One region of the Sporomusa intestinalis genome, then DNA from elsewhere that is predicted to be linked to it. Evidence: riboswitches for the same ligand, from Rfam matches in the RefSeq annotation. Region 1 holds a riboswitch; each other region holds the start of a gene.
The links. Region 1 has a riboswitch for cobalamin ahead of ACZ481_RS04130 (TonB-dependent receptor plug domain-containing protein). Riboswitches for the same ligand answer to the same signal wherever they lie in the genome.
Positions count from the first base shown of each region.

Region 1 (4,711 bases):
GAAACTATTTTTGGGTCTTATATCAAATCACTTTGGCTGTAACCTCAAAAGGAATATTTCACGCCTAACTGATAATTGCGGGCTGGCATGGGGAACGAGCCAAGTTGGGAATCTCCCACTAATTCATAATCTTGATTTGTTAAGTTATTAACTTTGAAATAGGCGCGGGCATGCTTATCAATAGAATAATTCATAGCCAGATCCACAATCCAGTAGCGTGAAGAGGTAAACCTCGTTGCACTGCGCCCGGTAGCCCCCGTGCCATCAATATCAATATTCCATTTTTCATCGGCATAGCTAACCCCTAGCCGGTAACCGTTTGGCTGCGAGTTTTCCGGGTCCTGAATATAGGCAGCACCAGTTTTTTCCTCAACCTTTAAATAAGAATATCCTGTCATAACAGTCCAGAGTGGCGAAATAGCCCGCCGTAATTCTATGTCGACACCCTTTTTGCGTAATTCGTTGATGTTGGACGGTGTATATACAGTTGTAGAGATACCGCTGTCATCATATGTATATGAGCCCCAGTCAATTGCATCGTGCAGCTTGCTTTGGAAATAACTGGCCTTAACATATGTCCGCTTATCCAATTTTTTATTGATGCCTATTGTCGTCGTATAGCCGGTTTCAGGTTTTAGGTTGGTATTGCCGACCAGCTTGTATCGGTAGATTTGCCCTCCATACTCATACTCACTACCCTCCTCCGGCCAGAATAAATCATCTACCAGCGGCGCATTAAAAACCTTGCCCCACGATATGTACATGTCTGTGGTTTCATCCATCTGGTAGTTCAATGAAGCCCGCGGCGTTGCCTTGGAACCGAACGTACTATGGTGGTCATACCTGATGCCTGGAGTCAGAATCCATTTGTCATTTAGCTGCATCCGGTCTTCCAAGTATGCTGCCTTATTGGTAATTTCCTGATTACCCATTGAGGTGTGCTGCACCCGGGTATTGCGCCATTCCACGCCCCCGACCAAAAGGTTTTTGTCATCTAGGTGCCAGCCATCCTGCCAGGCAATGCCGGTTTCCTTATTGTTGTACATCGAATCCTCATCGGTATCATGCAATTCATACTTATGATAATTTTGGTACAAGCGCAAGTATCCCGGGGTTGTTGATGATTTATCCATATTATATGTCAAATCCCAGTTATTGGTAAGCGTATCTAAATACGCACTGGGATTATGGTTTATAAAACCAAGTGGCTTATAAGGCTGCCCCTTATGGTCGTCAGCATGCTCCGCGCTGAATGTCAGTGAGGTCGTGTCGCTTAATTCCCTGTCAATACGGATTGTCATGTTTTTCTGATCATACGCGCTGTTCGGCATATCTTTTACGGTGCCAAATTTAAAATCTTTATAGGCAGAGTGATCCTGCTCTTCTTTCCCTGCTGTAATAAACCAGTTCCAGCCTTCCTCAGCGCCTGCTGTGGTAAGCTCATACTGCCTATACCCCCAGGAGCCGGCTCCGATATCAAGAGTCGAACGACTTTCGCCGCCTTGCCGGGTAATAATATTAATAACACCACCTACAGCGTCTGAGCCATATATTGCTGACGCCGCTCCTTTTACGATCTCAATGCGCTCAATATTGCTTAGGGAGGGAAGAACATTTAGATTGTAGGTCGCCTGACCATGGCCTGGTTTCTTATTTAAATTCACCCGACGTCCATCAATCAGGATGAGCACCCGCTCATCACCATTGAGGCGGACATATTCTTCCGCCCCCGGAAAACCCTGCTGTCGTATTTCAACGCCATTGGCATGTTTTAACACATCGGCCAGGCTCTTATAATGTCCGTTTTCAATCTCCTCTCTATCGATGATTGAAACATTAGCCGCTGCCTGGGAAAGCTTGGTTGGTACCCGATTGGCTGTAACCACTACCTGATCAAGCACATATGCATCCACTTCTTCGGCGTAGGAAACCCCTGGCCACTGTGTTAAGAGCGTGCCGGCCACCATAGCACACAGCCAGGCATGCCTTTGCCTGTTCGGCTTGTTCGACTTTCTTGTTTTCACACATCTCATCTCCATAACAATTTATAATTCCTGCAGAACGGGTGCAGTAACCGTCGAAAGGATAAGACCAAATAAAAAACTCCCAATATATTATTGGGAGAACATAGATACATTAAGTATTCGCATCCCCTCCCCATCGCTCGTAGGTTAAACGGTGATTTGCAATAGGCAGTTCTCCTGGCTCCGGATCATCGCTCGTCCAAACCTTCCCAAGACCTTCGTCTCAGTGGCATCTCTTGGATTCACTCCCCATTACAGTGGCGGGACCGCGCCGGTATTGCACCGGACTTCCCTATTAAGCCCTTACGGGCACCTATTGATCATATTAAATTTTCTGTAAATATCATGTTTAATATTACCATTGCCGCTTAGGGTTGTCAAACATATTTCTTCCGGTTAATACAATTCCAATATTCCGGCCCATGACTGCGGGGATCATCCCTGTTCCGTGCCGTCCCCTGTGCTAAAAACAAATACCAGCACTTTAAACGGCTGGTATTTGCCCATAATATAATATTAGAACTTATATTTATAACTCAGCATGTAATTAATGGGGGTTGTGTAATAGGCCGAACTGGTATGGTTGACATTGTCCTGCCTGTCCAGCACATTATCAATACTCAAGTTAATTTCACTGACTGCGTCAACGGCATAATTGACATGTAAGCTTGTTAATAAATAAGGCTTGGTTTCAAAAGAGTGCGCATTGCTTGGCGTAAGCACCCGCTTGGCCAGGTAATTCGCCGAGAGGCTGGCCGTCCATTTATCCATCTGGTACGTAGCCCCGCCATTGAGCTGCAGCCGGCCGAAGTTTCTGTCCCAATAGGTTTTAACGCCGGTTTTTTCGGATTTTGCCCTGCCCTTGGGATCACTGTAGGTCAGCCCGTACTGGTAAGACCAGCCGTTATGTCCCTGAATATCGGCGCTTAACTCGATCCCCGTATTTTTCAGATCCTCATTGACGGCGTAATATTTGTCAGATTGTTTGCTAAAGCTGATATTATCCTCAATCTCATAATTAAATAGTGCCGCCCGCCATTTGTGGTTATTATGATTTTTCTTCCAGCCAACTTCATAATGAATACCGGTCTGGGGCCGAAGATTGGGGTCGCCGACCACCATAGTACCGCCAGTGGAGTACATCTGGCCAAAAGTTGGCATTACATAGGACTGGCCAATGCTGGCATACACACTGGCGTCGGCCGACAGCTTATGGACAAACTGTCCCTGGGCGCTGAAGTTGTGATAATTTTTATCTTCGGCAGCCCCGCCTGTCCAGCTTTTCCGGGCACTGAGCGTAAAGGTATCGGCCTCCCGCAGAGGCGCTTCCCATTGGCCGTAAAGGGAATAATTATTGCGCTCATAGCGGGTGCTTTCTTTCACTTCCGGCGTATAGCTCTCATTTTGATAGGTTGCGCCAAATAACAGCGTACTGCCGCTCGTCTGCCAGATATTTTGCAGGTCGAAACCATATGTGCGATTCTTCTCCTTGGAATCTTTCCATTGCGGATATTTGTCGCTCTCGCCGGTTGAACTGTAATAGTCCATCCCGGTAGAATGCAAACTGTTGGCATTATAGTATAGATTGCCTTTTAAATCGCCCTGCTTCACATTAAGCTGCACAAAATCCTTGGTATTATCGTGCCGGCGATTGTAGCGCGCCTTGTCATCAATAAAATAAGGATAATCATATTTAGCGTCATAGCCTTTACCAAAGGTATAGGTAAAGCGGCTGACTGATTCATTATGACTGTACATTAAGTCCACATTTTCATCAAAAACATAATTGAGGGTAATATTATTTTTCTCCGAACCATTAAATGCATTATACATTTCCGGAGTGGCCAAGTTGGAAGAAACTTTGCCAACATCGCCCCACTTATCATAGGTATAGCTGAAACCCAGCTTACCGGCCTGCGTCGTCAGCGCATAGTTTTGCTGCCCCTTGTTGCCGCCGCCGACAGTAACGGTGTTCGGCATTTCCTTCTTTGTGATAATATTGATAACACCGCCGGTAGCCTCGCTGCCATATAAAACAGACCCGCCGCCCTTGACCACCTCAATGCGTTCCACGTTTTCCAGAGGCATATCCTCGAGATTATACAACCCTCTTAAATTGGCCGGCGTGCCGTTGATTAGCAGCAGTGTTCCTTTTTCCACACCCCTGATACTAATTTTACTGGTCATAGATCCCAGCGAAGCCCCGCCGGGGCCTTTGGCCTGGTAAATCACGCCGGTGGCCATGGCCAATGCCTGCTGCAGGTTTCGGGCGCCGGTGTTCTGTAACTGTTCGCTGGTATATACGTCAGTTGCCGCCCCGATATCCAGGTCCTTTTTTTCATAGCGCTGCGCCGTAACCAAAATCGTGTCCCAGACATATTCCTCTGTAGCTTCGATATCCTCCGCATGGGCAGGCGAAGCCAGCGCCAGTGTGGAAAACAACAGTGCCGCTAAACCAATGTTTCTGTTGTGCTTGCTTACTCTCATTTTTCTCTTCTCCTCTTACTTAGTCTACCTTTGCTATTAGTTGCTTGCGCTAGCCCTTATGGCAGCCGGCAATTTGGGCCACCGTCCGGCATTACCCGTAAAAAATACCCCTCACCAGTGACAGCAAGGGGTATTCTACAGGTTAGGCCATGAAAACACCGGGAAAGCTTTATTATGTATGGCATAACCCACCTCCTTAT
Region 1 covers NZ_AP042390.1:895,080-899,790, reverse strand. Annotated here, with positions in the region: gene ACZ481_RS04130 (TonB-dependent receptor plug domain-containing protein) at 45-2,024, opposite strand; cobalamin riboswitch at 2,175-2,356, opposite strand; gene ACZ481_RS04125 (TonB-dependent receptor plug domain-containing protein) at 2,541-4,511, opposite strand.

Region 2 (7,602 bases), 2.0 Mb from region 1:
ATGGTTTTATTGTTTGTATTTAACATGGGCAAAGGCAATTTGTATGCCTGGCAGGTTGCGCCCTGGTATTCCTGGCTGGGAGGAATTATCGGCGTTGGCATCATCTATCTGGTCGCCGCCAGCATCCCCAGTGTGGGGGTGGCTAACGCCACTACCGCCATCATTGTCGGCCAGGTACTGACGGCAATTATTATCGACCATTTCGGCGGGTTTGGCCTTGAGCGTTCTGCATGCAGCCCCCAGCAGCTATTGGGGCTGGTATTGCTTGCAGTGGGCGCTAAATTATTGTTAAAATAGCGCTTTTTTTTATATTTTTACCAATTAGGTGTTAACAAAAAAAACAATATGCGGTATACTTATCATTAGTATTTTTTGGTTTTATGCTAACCATAAGGAGGCAAAGCATGGATTTTAACTTTACTCCCGATCAATTGGATCTACAGAAAATGGTAAAAGATTTTGTTGCTAAAGAAATTACGCCTCACGCTCTGGAAATGGATAAAGAAGGTGTAGTTCCCCCTGATCTGTGGAAAAAACTTGATGAAGCGGGCTTATTAAATCTGACCGTCCCTGAAGAGTATGACGGACCTGGTCTTGATGCTCTTTCCATTGCTCTTATATATGAAGAATTAGGCAAAGGCTGCGCCGGGGTGGCCACCACAACGGCGGCCAACTCCCTGGCTTCCTATCCGGTCGTTTTATTAGGCAATGAGGCGCAAAAAAGAAAAATGTTCGATGTCCTCAATAACGGCAAACTGGCGGCCTTTGCCTTAACCGAGCCTGGCGCCGGGTCGGATGCGGGGGCCGTTGCCACTACCGCCGTCAAGGACGGGGATAATTATATTATCAACGGCACGAAGTGCTTTATCACCAACGGCGGCATTGCCGATATCTATATTATTTTTGCCAATACCCGGAAAACCGCCGGCATCCGCGGCCTGACAGCTTTTATCGTCGAGCGGGGCACACCAGGCTTTTCCGTGGGTAAGGAAGAAGAAAAAATGGGAATCAGGGCCTCCAACACCTGTGAATTGGTATTGGAGAATGTTTGCATCCCCGCCGACAACAGAATCGGCCGGGAAGGGGAAGGGTTCAAAATCGCCATGAAAACACTGGATGCGGCCCGGCCGTTCGTCGGCGCCGTATCGGTCGGCCTAGCCCAGGCGGCCTTTGAACTGGCGGTCAAATATTCGAAAGAGCGCGTGCAGTTTGACAAGCCCATCGCTTCCTTCCAGCTGGTGCAGGCCATGCTGGCCGATATGGCCATGCAGATTGAAGCCGCCCGCCTGCTCGTGTATAAAGCCTGCTGGCTGAAGGATCAGGCTGCGCCGTACACGAAAGAGTCGGCCATTGCCAAGTGCTTTGCTGCCGACACCGCCATGAAGGTGACCACTGACGCGGTCCAGGTGCTGGGGGGCTATGGCTATTCCAAGGAATACCCGGCGGAAAAATACATGCGCGACGCTAAGATTATGCAGATTTACGAAGGCACCAACCAAATTCAGCGCCTGGTTATTGCCAATAACATCCTGTACTAAAAATAAGAAAGGACTTGGCACAAGCCAAGTCCTATAGGACGATGCCCGTTAGGGTATCGTCGTTCTTATGTCTCAACAAAACGCCACTGCGCCAGTAGCGTTTGCCTGTTTCTGGCCGGACAAAATTAAGGCCTAATTAATGCTTGACTTTTGCCTGCAATCTTACTATAATATGTTATGTGCTACGGGATTATAGCTCAGTTGGTTAGAGTACTACGTTGACATCGTAGGGGTCACTGGTTCGAGTCCAGTTAATCCCACCAGGGAATGCAAAAGCTGCCGAGAGATCGGGAGCTTTTTATTTTAGCTCTTTCATCTCGCCCAGGATCTGTTGCAATAATGCTTCCATCCGTTCACCACCCTAAGGCTATTATAGCCCGTCCGGGCGGGGGCAGGCAAGCGGAAACTGCCGCTTGCCGCAAGAGTACCTGTCTAAAAAACCTATTGACAAAACATTACAAAAGTGGTATTGTCAGAATTAGGAAATCACACTACTTAAAACAAAAATAAATACAATAAGATGCAGGTGCCCGCAAGGGCTTTATAGAAAAGCCGGTTGGAAGCCGGCGCGGTCCCGCCACTGTAATGGGGAGCAAAGCCATGTTTTATACCACTGCGACGCCTCAAAAAGAGGCTAGTGCCGAACACGCACGAGTTGACGGTGCGACGCCTCTAAAGGAGGCTAGTGCCGAACACATATGTGTCGACGGTACGACGTCTCTGTCGTGGGAAGGTTTGGTGGAGCGATGACCCAGAGCCAGGAGAACTGCCTGCATGACAATCACCGTTGACCTGCGAGCGATAGGGAGGGGATTAGTGCGTGTTTTGTGCCGGCAGTTTTTTCCGGGCTACAAGCAGAAGCCTTCCTTACGTGTTGTTATCACAGGAGGCTTCTTTTTATTTGCCATTGTGAACATACAATAGAAAACTTGTGAAGGGATAACGGATTTTTCGCACCCAGCCATGTTGCGTTACGACACAGTTGTATCATAATTGCCGTACCAAACGGCAATTATTGTCATAGTGCGTACAGGTAGTCCGCCTGCCGGGAGAACTGCCTGTACGGACATCTTTGCCAGACCTGCGGCAACAGCAGGGCAGCTTACGGCGGCTATCATGCCAACGCCGGCCGTCGTAAGCCCTGGCTATTTACCGGCCCAGCCTACAACAGGTAGCGAACAAAGGAGGTACAGGGAAGCAGCCGGACAGCGATATCAGTCAAAACCGGCAGTCATATTCTGCGGCCAGTTTGCATAGGCTGCAACGAACAACATCATTATGTGGGATAGGTGCCCTGCGGGGCTTAAAAGGGAAGACCGGTGAAACACCGGCACGGTCCCGCCACTGTAACGGGGAGCGAACTGCAGACAGAGCCACTTAAGCAACTGCTTGGGGAAGGCGCAGCCAGCAATGACCCGGAGTCAGGAGACCTGCCTTATCCAGCAATCGCCTATAGTACCTGCGAGCGACAGGGAGGAGATTACGTGGAACCGGGGTCCCATTGCGGCCGGTCAGCGTAGCACTCCCGCTAAGGGAGTCTTTTTATCCTGACAGAAAGGTTAACTTTCCCTGGATAAGGGCAACATCGGCTTCCGCTTTCGCCACAGGCTCGGCGCAAGCCGTGTTTTCTTTATTGTTATTTAGCTGCTGGATTGTCCGGCCCTATGGTACAGGACAGCCGGCGTACAAGCCTGGCTTGTACAAACAAATTTAGAGATTAGATGAGGATACAACCCATGAACAAAACACGCGCAATCTTAGCCCTGCTTATTGCCGCCTGCTTTCTGGCCGGACTGTTAGCTCCCGCGCCGGCGCTGGCCGCCAAAGCCAGGACCAAAGCCAAAGCCAAGACCGAACAAACCGTCGGCTATATCAACCGCCAGCAGGTTTTCGCCGCCTACCCCGGCATTGAGGACCTGATGCAGCGCATCCAGCGCCTGCGGGCCGAGGCCCAGCAAGACTATGACACCAACGCCAAAGACCTGGCGCCGGCCGACAAACAGGCCTACAGTGACAAGCTGTCCCGCCAGCAGGCCCAGCGGGAAGACGAACTGATGAAACCGGTGGGCGACAAGATCGAAGAATCAATTGAGGCCGTTGCAAAAGCCAAAGGCCTGACCGTAGTGATTGACGCAGCAAATGTGATCTACGGCGGTATCGACATTACCGCCGACGTAATAACCAAGGTACAACAATAAGCAGCAGCGGCGACGGCGTAACTCAGCCTGTTCGTCCTGCCCGGGCGCGATGACGGCGTTCGGCAGGCTGCGATAAGGAAATCTAACAAGGAGGTGCGGTTTTTTTCGTGAGCACTAAGAAAAAGACCTCAGCAGCCCGCCAGCTGTTGACGGTCATACGGTAAACAGTAAAAAATGGGAGAGTGAAAACTTATGGCTAGTAAGGTAATGTATGGAACGTATACTTATACCGGTACTCCCAGAGGCGATGTCGGCACTGCCACATATCCCAATCCCAGTCCGCCTCCTGCCATCCTCGTGCATAAAGGAGTAAGAACGACCTATACCAATGCCGGGGGCAGTCCTTTCATCGGTTCTGATCCCAAACCATTATATTTCGAAAACGGCGCCGGACTCAACCGGGCCGCAGTGGCTTCCATCTCATGGGCAAGCGGCGTCGCCGTTTGCAACTGGCTGGTCTATGAAGCCGATGCCGATAATACTACTCCTTTTGTCTGGAACAACCCCGTGGCCGGGCCTGTCGTACTGACGGACGGCACCGTAAGCGTTACCAATCCCTATGCCCTCAAAACCAGAAGAATTAATGCCACGACAGTCGATATTTATTGCATCGACTATGACAACAGACTTGTCTTCCGCGTGCGCAGCAACGGTCCGAACGGCGATACCTATACGCCGCAGACTGGCTATTATCAATTCCCGGCGCTGACGGTCGGCAGCAACCAAACCTACGGCGTCGATCTGGATATCATCGGCGACTATGTCTATGCTGTATTCAATAGCGGCACGAACCTGACGGCCGGCGCGCCTAGCGCCAACTACCTGAACAGCACGATAGTACAACTGGATCTTGCGCTCAGCAGCCCACCGGTAGCCGTTAACGGCCCCTATGGCTCGTCAACAAGCGGCGGAGCGGCTCAAAATGCCTTCAGCATCCAGGCCTATAACGATGGTACGGACGACCATCTCATCCTGACTGCCGTTGGCGGCCCGCAGTTGGATCAGGCCTATCCGCCGAATTATCCCTTTAATTGGAACCCCGGTTCCCGTATCCAGAGGGTTGATCCAAGCACGCTGGCGGTCACTGACCTGCTCGTAGCGGCTCCTAATAATACCGATCCAGATAATGAAACTGACCGGTTCGATTTCCGGGCGCTGACCTTCAGCGCTGACGGGAATGACGCCTATATTCTTACCGGAAAGTTTACTGCTGGCTTTGCTGCCTTTAGCTACCGGCTGTATCAGACCGATTTGAGCACAGTTCTCGGGGCCGGCGGGGCGCTGATTTCGAGTATTGTTCCAATACCGGTGCAAGCTACAACCGACGGCGGCTACCTCTGGGGTTTGCTGTATTCGGAAAGCAATGCGAACACCTGGTTTGTCCGAGGCGAAGATTTGGCTATCTACAATTCCGGCGGCCAAGTCGCCGCTGCCACACTTGCCGATCTCACCACGTTTACCGGCGGGTCGGATTTCCCCGGCCTCAATTTCGTGACCATTTACGAAGACGAAGTGGCTGCGCCGCGAGCCTTGAAGGGCTATGTCGCGCCGGCGTTTGCCTCCAACTCGCCGGCGGCGTTGATCGAACGGGAAAAATTCTTAAAAGAAGTAGCCGCAGCCAAAGCCAAAAAATAACCCAAGGTTTCTCGTGGAGGGGAAGCAGTTCCCCTCCACAATTTTGAATTTTCATAGTGGGGAGAGAAAATTTTTGCAGAAACGAAAGAAACAATCCGGCGGGGCGCAGAAAAAAAGAGCGCTCCTGGCGGCCTGTGTATCGGCCGCCTTGCTTTATGCCACGCCGGCTCATGCGGCACTGCGGTTATATGATGAGGCCAACGTCACCCATCCCAATATCAAAGTGAACAATCCGACTGGGTTTACGATTGCCAGTGGCGAAACCTGGCGAACTTACTTCAATGCAGCAACCGGGAACGGGGAGAGTAGTGCGACGAAATATACCAATATTACCATTCAAAGCGGCGGGATTTGGCAGCCGCTGGATAGTAATAATCTTATTAATGTCGAAGGAACATTGACACTGGAAAAAGACGCAGTCCTTGACCTGTCCTATAAGTATGGACCCGAGAATTATCCAGCCAACGACTGGACGTCTAACCAGCTTATTCGAATGTTGAAGGCCGACACTGCAAATTCAGTGAAAACGGTTTTTCACGACGGGGCAATTCTACGGGTTAATATGTACAGTCACCCAGACATTGCCAGCGGCGCTTTAACCGATAGGTTCTTGTTTAAGAATCCGCAATTAGGGGACGATGCGGTCGACGTCAAGGTGCAGATCCGCTATAATAAAAGCTTTGGCGGCCCCGACCTTGCCGCTGGCGTAAAGCCTATGCTGCAGGGTTCAACGTCTGGTGCCGTCATTACTCTGAGTGCGATCAGTGACGAGGTAAAAGCCAAGATTGAGAGCGGCGACTTCACATTTACGGGAGAAAGCAGTTATATAGACAGTTCGCTGAACAAATACTTATTTACTCCGACCTTAACGGCAAGCGAGGTATCGGGCAGTGCGGGAAACTATAAACAAAGCTATGGTTTGAATTGGGCCGCCATCCGCAGCGATCTGGTTTCCCAGGGCGTATTCAGCGCGGCTAACGCCCAGCTTTCCATGCGCAATCTGTGGCGGATGGAAGACGGTCTATTCTGGAAGCGGGGCGAGGAATTGCGGGCGGCCAACCGGCTCGGGCAGAGCGAAGGGGCCGATGGGGCTTGGGGCCAAATCTGGCGCGGCAAGTATGATTTTGCCGGCGCCTACGGTTCCGACTTTGACCAGAGCTACAACGGCATTCAGGTCGGCTACGACAAACAGCGTGAAAGGGATTTTTACGGAGGCAGGCTACATACCGGACTTTTTCTTAGTATGTTAAACGCGGATGCTAATTTTCATCAGACGGACGACGGACTGTACAGCCGCGCCCACGGCGATCTGGAGAGCAAGGGTATCGGCCTTTATACCGCCTGGCAGGGCGACAAAGGGCATTATTTTGATTTTACCGTCCGGGGTTCTAAACTGAGCAACAAATACAAATTCTCCGACTCGGATGATAATTTGTATAACAACGATTACAGCACCTGGACCTATGGCGCCGGTCTCCGCTACGGCTTCCAAAAGGAACTGCCTAACGGCTGGTATCTGGAACCCCAGGCCGGCCTGACCTATGGCACGATGAAAAGCTACAGCTATATGCAGGACAACGGCATGCGGTATCGTCAGGAGCAGGTGGACATGCTTACCGGCCGTCTTGGCGTCACCGCCGGCCGGCACTTTGGCAGCGGCGGCAAGCGCGGCGTGCTGTATGCCAAAGCTGCCGTTAACCACGACTTCAAAGACGGCGGCTCGGCCTATGCCGATGCGATGATGTGGTCTCAAGAGGTTAATGGCGGCAATGGCGGCTATAAGCTACTCGCCACCCTGCCGGTCAACACCCTGGCCGGCAAGGACACCTGGTACGACTTTGCCATTGGCGCCAACTTGCAAACCGGCAAAGACCAGACCGCGTTCCTCGAACTGAGCAAAACCGCCGGCGGCAAGGTCAACACCGACTGGCAGGTCAACACCGGCCTGTCCTGGCGCTTTAACGGGCCTTCACACCAGGAACACGCGGCTGCTCAGACCGCGGCCTTTGACCGCAGCATGAATGCGCCGGCGGCGGGAGCGAGTTTTGCGCCGCCGACACCGGCGGCCCCGAGCGGAACCGCAGCGGCAGCCGGTGAAGAAGGACAGACAGCAGCGACCGGCCAGGCTACCGACGTAACCGGAACGGACACAACCGTTGCCGATGGCAGCCTGACAACACCGGCTGACCAAACGGCTGACCAGGCCGCCAACAAAATCCAGGTTAAGCAGG
Region 2 covers NZ_AP042390.1:2,858,825-2,866,426, reverse strand. Annotated here, with positions in the region: gene ACZ481_RS13465 (DMT family transporter) at 1-297, shown strand, start outside; gene ACZ481_RS13460 (acyl-CoA dehydrogenase family protein) at 405-1,538, shown strand; tRNA gene ACZ481_RS13455 (tRNA-Val) at 1,725-1,801, shown strand; cobalamin riboswitch at 2,046-2,326, shown strand; cobalamin riboswitch at 2,809-2,991, shown strand; gene ACZ481_RS13450 (OmpH/Skp family outer membrane protein) at 3,275-3,736, shown strand; gene ACZ481_RS13445 (hypothetical protein) at 3,929-5,371, shown strand; gene ACZ481_RS13440 (TonB-dependent receptor domain-containing protein) at 5,445-7,602, shown strand, end outside.
Region 2: it holds a riboswitch for cobalamin, as region 1 does, so the genes downstream of both, ACZ481_RS13450 (OmpH/Skp family outer membrane protein) here and ACZ481_RS04130 (TonB-dependent receptor plug domain-containing protein) in region 1, are expected to answer to the same signal.

Region 3 (7,602 bases), 2.5 Mb from region 1:
GCAAGCAATTCTCTAATCAAAATAAGCCTTTCCCGCAAAAACTCAATATAATGTGAACCAACTAGCAAGTCAGAATAAGCATCATTCTGTGAGCGAGACTGAAACACACTATTAGTTGCAAAGGGCGGGTCAATATAAACGAGTGTTACCTTACCTCTTACCGATTCGTCATCGAGGAGAGAAGCTAAAATATTTAGATTATTGCCGTAGTATAGGCGATTCTTTTGATTTTCCCCTTGCCAAATCGTAGTTAAACTAGCCCTCTCGGTGCTTAAAATTTCTCCTTCACTACGCTTGCCTACATAGGAAAGCGTAACATCTAAGCCCCCCACTTGTGTAGCAAAGGGAACTATATTACTTGTCCATTTATTTTTTGGTATTCCAGTAGCCACGCCTATCTCCCCCGTAATACGATTATGAGTTTAACCAATCAATTTCAACTCTCTCTGGAATCATACGAAGAGTAGCAACCAGAATTTTACCACTCCATCTATTCTCAAGTTTTACATAGTCATCCCACATTGAGCCTAGTAGTAATCCCGGTCCATCGTTTAAAAAGATTACTTTCGTTTTTAAGTTATTCGTCTTAGCATAATTAAGAATCTCATCAGCACAGCTAGTGTAGCCACCTGTGCGATCATCTTCCTGTGCTCCACCTCTATCACCATCATACCGGGCTAACCCGATAGCCAATATCTCTTTTGTGTCTTTGTTACGAATAACAAAGTCTACAGGGCGACTTGGATTTGGATAATTATTAAATACATTACCTAGTAAGATATCTTTACCTGCTCGCTCTGGTCCTGTTACATCCAAGTCAGGAAAGTGCAACCGAAAAATTGAAAAGAAGCGTTCTGTCAAGTCATAACCCTTTTTACCACGGTCTTTATACTCCCAAAGTATAGCACAAATAGCTTCATCTGGTATCGGACGTGCCATATATGCAGCTTGAACCTCATGAATTGGCCTAAAGCCAGAGCCAAATTGTTCACATATTTCATTTGCTTTTGTTTTCTTCTTCAGCATTTCAACGGGCGTTTCAGGGCTAACATACTTTCTAAAAACCCGCGAAAGCTGAATCCTCATCCAACCATCTGGAACATCTGCAATTTGCAAAAATAATCGAACCGAAGATTCAGATGATTTTAAAAGTTGACCAAACATAACTAATACAGGCTTGTACAATTCACAAGCATCTTTTAATATATCAGGATAATATTCGCCTGAAGCTAACGTAATCCAATTATGACCATCAATTTTATAATCAGCTAAAGATTTTCTTTTTGTATCAACCATTATTAGCCCCCCCATTAATTGACCTATCAGGATTATTCGGCAAAAAGTTGCACATTCCCTGCATTTTATAAGTTGTCATAATGCAATAAAGCCATTAATTGAATGTCTCGATTGTAGAGGAAGCAAGCTTAAAACGTATGTGTTATATAGTATTTTAAAGTATTTTAAAAATGCCTAAAACCCCCCCCTCCTCATTTACGAGCAGTGATGTTTTAGGCACTTTTTTACTTGGAAATTGTTATCATCTTCTTGGATCATTCAAACATTCTACCAAGTAATCAAAAGATACTTTAAAATAATCGCAAACCGTAAATTTATTATTATCTTCGGGCTTTATCCGACCTGCCGACTGATAATCTAGCGACACATTAAAATATCAGTAAGGGAAATAAGCCTAGCAATATTTGGTCTCTCTCTGATTCATAAATACTCATGAAAATCAATTTTGGGCGGAGTTCAAAATTGACAGGATACTTTCGGATTCGAGTAAGCAATCAAACATAATTTTTGACATTGGTCGTTTGGAGTTGCTTTTTTCTTTAATTTAATTTGGATTAATTTAACTTGCGGAATGTGGGTTAAAAAAAGTCGCAAGAATTTATTTTGTATTTAAATCAATCTTAATTTGCCCGTTCTTTGTTTCGTATGCAGTTATATGAGCTTTTATAATCATTTCTAGTTCCTTATTGACTGTTCTGAAGTTATTGTCAGCAATATAGCGGAATTTTTCAAGTATCTGTTGGTCGATACGAAGTGTAAACTTAGACGTATTTGATGACATTGTAATTCCCCTCCGATAGAGTCTAATTACAATAACTGTATATTAAAAGAGATGCAAAAGGCATATTGGCGGCAAAATGACGGCATGATATGATTGAGATGTATTATGGAACATGAGGGTGCCTACATTGGGAATGAAGTGGCTTGGTCGACTTGAGTCCCGCTCTACAGAAAGGAGGCGTATAAAAGAGCAGTTTAGACAACGGGTGTAAACTCTTTATCCTGTAAAAAAAGGGAAAGCCTATCTAGGAATGTGTCTGAAGGACACTGGAATTGATACTGCGTTACATCAACCGCAGTTGGTGGCTGACTTCAATGTAGGTGCTAAGAAAATGCAGGACCATTGTTACAGCGGTAAAGCTAATAAAAGAATCTGTAGAAAAACTGTTGTCGTTACCTGAAAAGAGGAAAGAAAAAAAGTAATAATTCTGGACCATACTGCATAGGGTGAAGCAAAAGAGACAATTGTATATATCCAGGGGATAGGTGCCCGTAAGGGCTTAATAGGGAAGCCGGTTAAAGGCCGGCACGGTCCCGCCACTGTAACGGGGAGCAGTTCCGCATATATACCACTTTAGCCTCAGGCTTGGGGAAGGTGCGGGATAAGTGATGAACCGGAGTCAGGAGAACTGCCTGTCCGGCAATCGCCATGTGTACCTGCGCGGACAGGGAGGAGATTATGAAAAATTACCGGAAAAATCCGGCGAATTGGCATGACACTCTCTTTGCGGGAGTGTTTTTTTAGTGCATGTAAACAAAAGTATAAGGAAAAAACAAAGGACTGATCATCTTTGAACCATACATATAAAATCATTTGGAACCGGGCCCGTGCCTGCTGGCAGGTAGTATCGGAGCTGGCGAAAAACACCGGCCGGATAAAATCAGTTCGCAGCAGCAGCGGCGGGCGCGGGGCCAAACACCTGGCCCTCAGTCTGAGTTGGCTGGTAATTCTGAGCTTAACATCACCACTGATTCCCACAGTAGCTGCCTTTTCACCGCCAGACGATACAAAGAATACCTGGACCTTCCTGGGCGAGGTGGACGGTTACGCCACCTGGACATCCACCACTACGGACGGTGGCAACGGGAACCTGGCGACCACGCTGAAAAAATATCTTACCGCTATCGTTGTCAATACCGGTGAACGCTGGCGGCCCCTGGATATGCGGACACCGGCAACTGCTTCTGCGGCCGTGTATACAACCGTAAGCGACCTGACCCTCAACGCCGGCAGTATGCTGGATCTGGCCGGCCGGCAGGCCCTAGTTTATCCCCCTTCGGTTCAGTATCCTGACGGGTATGACAACACGCAAAACAGAATCAGTGGCTATCATTTTACCATGGATAAATTGACACTGACTGGCGATACTGTCTTTCGCATCAATACCAATGTAAAACAAAGGGGTGGCAGTGGTGGTCTTACCGGGGCGAGCATCACTGTCAGACAACTGGATAGTGCCGGCGGCACGGTATATATTCAGTCGGCCTATGACCCGGCCTGGAAGGAACTGGTCAGTGGCGCCGGCGGGATTTATGAACGCAAGACCTTGGATTTGGATTATGTTGATTCAGATAATTATAAGAATTACATCGCCGCTGATTTCAGCGCTGCCGATTACAGCAAGGTCAACGTAGTGGGGCAGGCCTCCCTGATGGATGGGCCGCTGCGGCTCTACGAACTGGTGCCGGTCATCGACTGGAACAACCTGCAGGCTGGCAAGGCCGTGCTCGTGGCCCTCAAAGCCTACAACACCGGTGTCATCTCCGAATCCGGCAAAATGGCCAGGGATGCCCAGCTGGCTTTCCGCAATGTCTGGCGCAGGGAAGAGGGCAATCTCTTCCACCGTATGGATGAACTGCATACCCGTCACTACCGTCAGGACACGCTATCCCCGGCCTCCGCGGGGGACAATCCGGTAACCGAAAACGTCTGGGCCCATACCTACCGGGGCAAGCTCAACAACCAGGGCGCCTACGGGCGCAGCAGCAGCCAAAGCTATGACGGGCTGCTAGCCGGGTTTGATAAAGCCCGGGAGGGCGACTTCTATCGTGGCACCCTCTACTATGGCCTGCTGCTGGGACGAAGCAATGCCGCTACCACCTACGTCACCGGCCGGGGAGACCTGACAGGCACTAGCCTTGGCGCCTATGCCTCCTGGACCGGCCACAACGGCCGCTACCTCGACCTGGCGGCCCGGATGACCAAAATCGAAAACGACTACCATTTCTATGACAGCGACAGTGCCAACACCGCCCGCTATGACAGCTGGGCCAGCGGTCTCAGCGCCCGCTACGGCTACCGCCGGGACCTGGCCAACGACTGGTATGTGGAACCCCAGGTTGGCTTAGCCATCGGCCGGATCGACCAGGTCACCTATACTTTGCCTAACCAGCTGACTGTCAGTCAGACCGCCGACCGGCCGGTAGTCGGCCATCTCGGTGTAGCTGTGGGCAAGGCCTTTAGCGATGACCGGCAGCGCGGCCAGGCCTATGTCCGGCTCATCGCCCGCCATGACTTCGGCAGCAGCAAGCTGGAAGCCCGGTACTCCGGTGATCGCGAGGCCCTGCGAGTGGCCGGCCAGGACACCTGGCTGGAGTTCAGCCTGGGTGCCAGGCTGAACACTGCCCGGAACAGCACGGCCTTTCTGGAGGTGAGTAAGTCCACCGGCGGTGATGTCCGGCAGGACTGGCAGCTCAACGGCGGCCTGGCCTGGAGGTGGGGCCTACCGGCCAAAGGTGGCAAAGCGGCGGTTGTTCAACCGGTAATGGCTGCTGTGCCTGCGGCTAACAGCCTGGCAGCTGCCACTATGACGACGACGGCCGCTGGCAGTCGGGCAAATGCGCCAGACGAAGCCGCCGCCCTACAGCCGGAGGCCGCACCTGACCATAATCAGCCTGCGGACAGCCAGGCAACCGTGGCTGCGTCGGCCGGCACACGGCGATCTGGCGGTCCGGTGCCGGTTAAAGCCGCTGCACCAGCGAGCAGCCCGCTTGCATCTGCCACCCTGGCCGCAGATGCGGACTACGCACTGGCGCCGGTGACTGTAGAGGCCCCGCGCCCGGAATGGGAGCGGGACCTCTCGCCAGGCACCGTGTCGGTCATCCGGCCGGAAGACTTCCAGGGCGAGCAGAAGACGTTGCCTGATTACCTCGAAACTGTGCCTGGCATCCACATCCAGAAGGTCCGGGGCACTAGCAACTATAGCCTGGCCCGGGTCCGGGGCAGCACCGCCGCCCAGGTCGGCATCTATCTGGACGGCGTGGAGATGAACCTGACCTCCGAGACCGGCGTCGACCTGTCGGCCATTCCTGTGGACAATGTGGCCCGCATTGAGGTCTACCGCGGGTATGTCCCGGCCCGGTTCGCGGGCGCTCCCATGGGCGGGGTGATTAACATTGTCACCAAAAAGCCCCGGGACAGCGGCGGCTCCGTAGCGGCCGGCCTGAGCTCCTTCGGCGGCTACAAGGGCAACCTGGAGGTTGCGGCTCCACTGGGTGAGGGCAGCTTGCTCTTGGCCGTCAACCGCGACCAGAGTGATGGCGATTTCAGCTATACCAACCGCTACCATCCCCAGACCCCGTACGGAGCAGGGCCGTTGACGGCTGAGCGGCGGACCCGGCGGGACAATGACTATCACCTGACCGACGGCCTGCTCAAATGGCAGGATGAGAACTGGCAGGTCAAGCTAGCGGTCAAGGACCACTTCCGCCATTTCCCCTATTGGTCTGCCGGCAACGAGCACAGTGACGACCCTGGGTATATTAACCCCGAGCCCCGGGCCAGGCTGGCCCATCCTTCCTATCAGGAGATCAGGCAGACCGACCTGGCGGTGGGCCGGCGGCAGCAGGCCGGCAACCTGGACTGGGGCTGGCGGCTGGACTGGCGGGACTCGGAGAAACAATGGCGCAGCGGCTTGCAGGAGATCGCCCATGAGTCCTATTATCCCGGCCAGGCCTGGAGCAACCTCCGGAGCGAACGCTACGGCGGGGTCCTGGACGCGGCCTGGAAACTGGGCAACAGCCATCTACTGGAATTCTATGCCGGCTATTCGCGCGAGAAAATGGATAACGATTTATCAGGGCTGGCCGGTTATGTGGAGGGAAAAACCTCAGTTGCCGCCTATAAATGGCTGAAATATTACCAGATTGACCGCTGGCACCTTCAACTGCAGGATACGATGCAGCTCAACCGCGCCGGCACCTTCCAGCTCACCCCGGTTCTGAAGCTGGATAAGCTCGATATGACGGCCTACAAAGAAGACGGTAAGGATGCCTGGAAATATTCCTTTGGCCTGGGGGCGAAAAAGGCCCTCGACGACCACTGGACCGTGCGCGGCAGCTGGGGTACTTTCCACCACTTCCCCAATTTCTATGAAATCTTCGGCGATGGCGGTTCGATGCAGCCACCGCCGCAAAGCTTCCCGCCGCCGGACTTTGAGCATGGCCTGAACTGGGATGCCGGCGTTACCTGGCAGGGTAGGGCGCTGGCCGCCCAGGCCGAGGTTACCATGACCTATTTTTCCAATCATACTAATAACCTGATGCTGCTGAATACCACGCCGATGGGCACCGCGTTCTACACCAACGGCGGCGACGGCAAGGCCAGCGGCGTGGAACTGGCCGGCCAGTTTACGTGGGACCGCTGGGACCTGCAGCTGGCGGCGACCTGGACCCGGACCAAGATCCTGGGCTGGGGCGACATGTACAAATATATGGGTATGCCGGACCCCGATCCTTACAAGCTGGGCTCGCCCTATCCCTATATTCCGGAATGGGAGGGCAATGCCCGCCTGACCTACCGCTTTCCCGGTGACCGGCTGTCCCTGTTTGCCGAGCATCACTATACCGGCAAAGTCCCGATCAGTGTGGATAGCAGAGGGTATGGCAAGTGGCAGGAGGCGTACGGGCTGACCAACCTGGGAACCCGGTATACCATTGACAATCAGATCAGGCTGAATGCCGGGGTAAATGACCTCTTTAACCAGGGATCGGATGTCGTATACGATGTTGTTAATTCCGCCCATAGCGAGGATGGCCGTACTATCTATTATCCCTTGCAGGGCAGGACATATTATCTGACCATGCAATATCTCTTTTAATGATTGTCGGTGTTGTAGTTAGTTAACTTTTAGGAATATCAGTTGAAGGGGGCTGAACAAAAATAACTCAGTTACTGGTGGTAGTTTGACTAGGGAATTAGTAAGGAAAAGGAGGTTTTCAGGATGGCAGGGACAAGACTGGCAGTGACTACGGTGGATGAGACCTATGGTTGGGATTCCCCTTCCGGTGAAACTAACGAAATTGTCAAATCCGGCAGGGCCGGCGTTCTCAAGGATGAAACCATGGCCATCGGGGTGGAAGGCAACAAGGCCAGTGAGATGAGTGGCGACACCAGGAGCTACTGGTTTCAGGACGGCAGTGCCGACAATAAGGTTTTGTTGTTTCAGTCAAAGTATACACGAACAGGCGCGACGACGACTACGGGGACACCAGCCATTGAAATCCGCGACGCTAAAACCTGGACGG
Region 3 covers NZ_AP042390.1:3,913,244-3,920,845, reverse strand. Annotated here, with positions in the region: gene ACZ481_RS18460 (site-specific DNA-methyltransferase) at 1-392, opposite strand, end outside; gene ACZ481_RS18455 (hypothetical protein) at 415-1,296, opposite strand; gene ACZ481_RS18450 (Arc family DNA-binding protein) at 1,895-2,077, opposite strand; cobalamin riboswitch at 2,544-2,727, shown strand; gene ACZ481_RS18445 (TonB-dependent receptor domain-containing protein) at 2,868-7,175, shown strand; gene ACZ481_RS18440 (hypothetical protein) at 7,299-7,602, shown strand, end outside.
Region 3: it holds a riboswitch for cobalamin, as region 1 does, so the genes downstream of both, ACZ481_RS18445 (TonB-dependent receptor domain-containing protein) here and ACZ481_RS04130 (TonB-dependent receptor plug domain-containing protein) in region 1, are expected to answer to the same signal.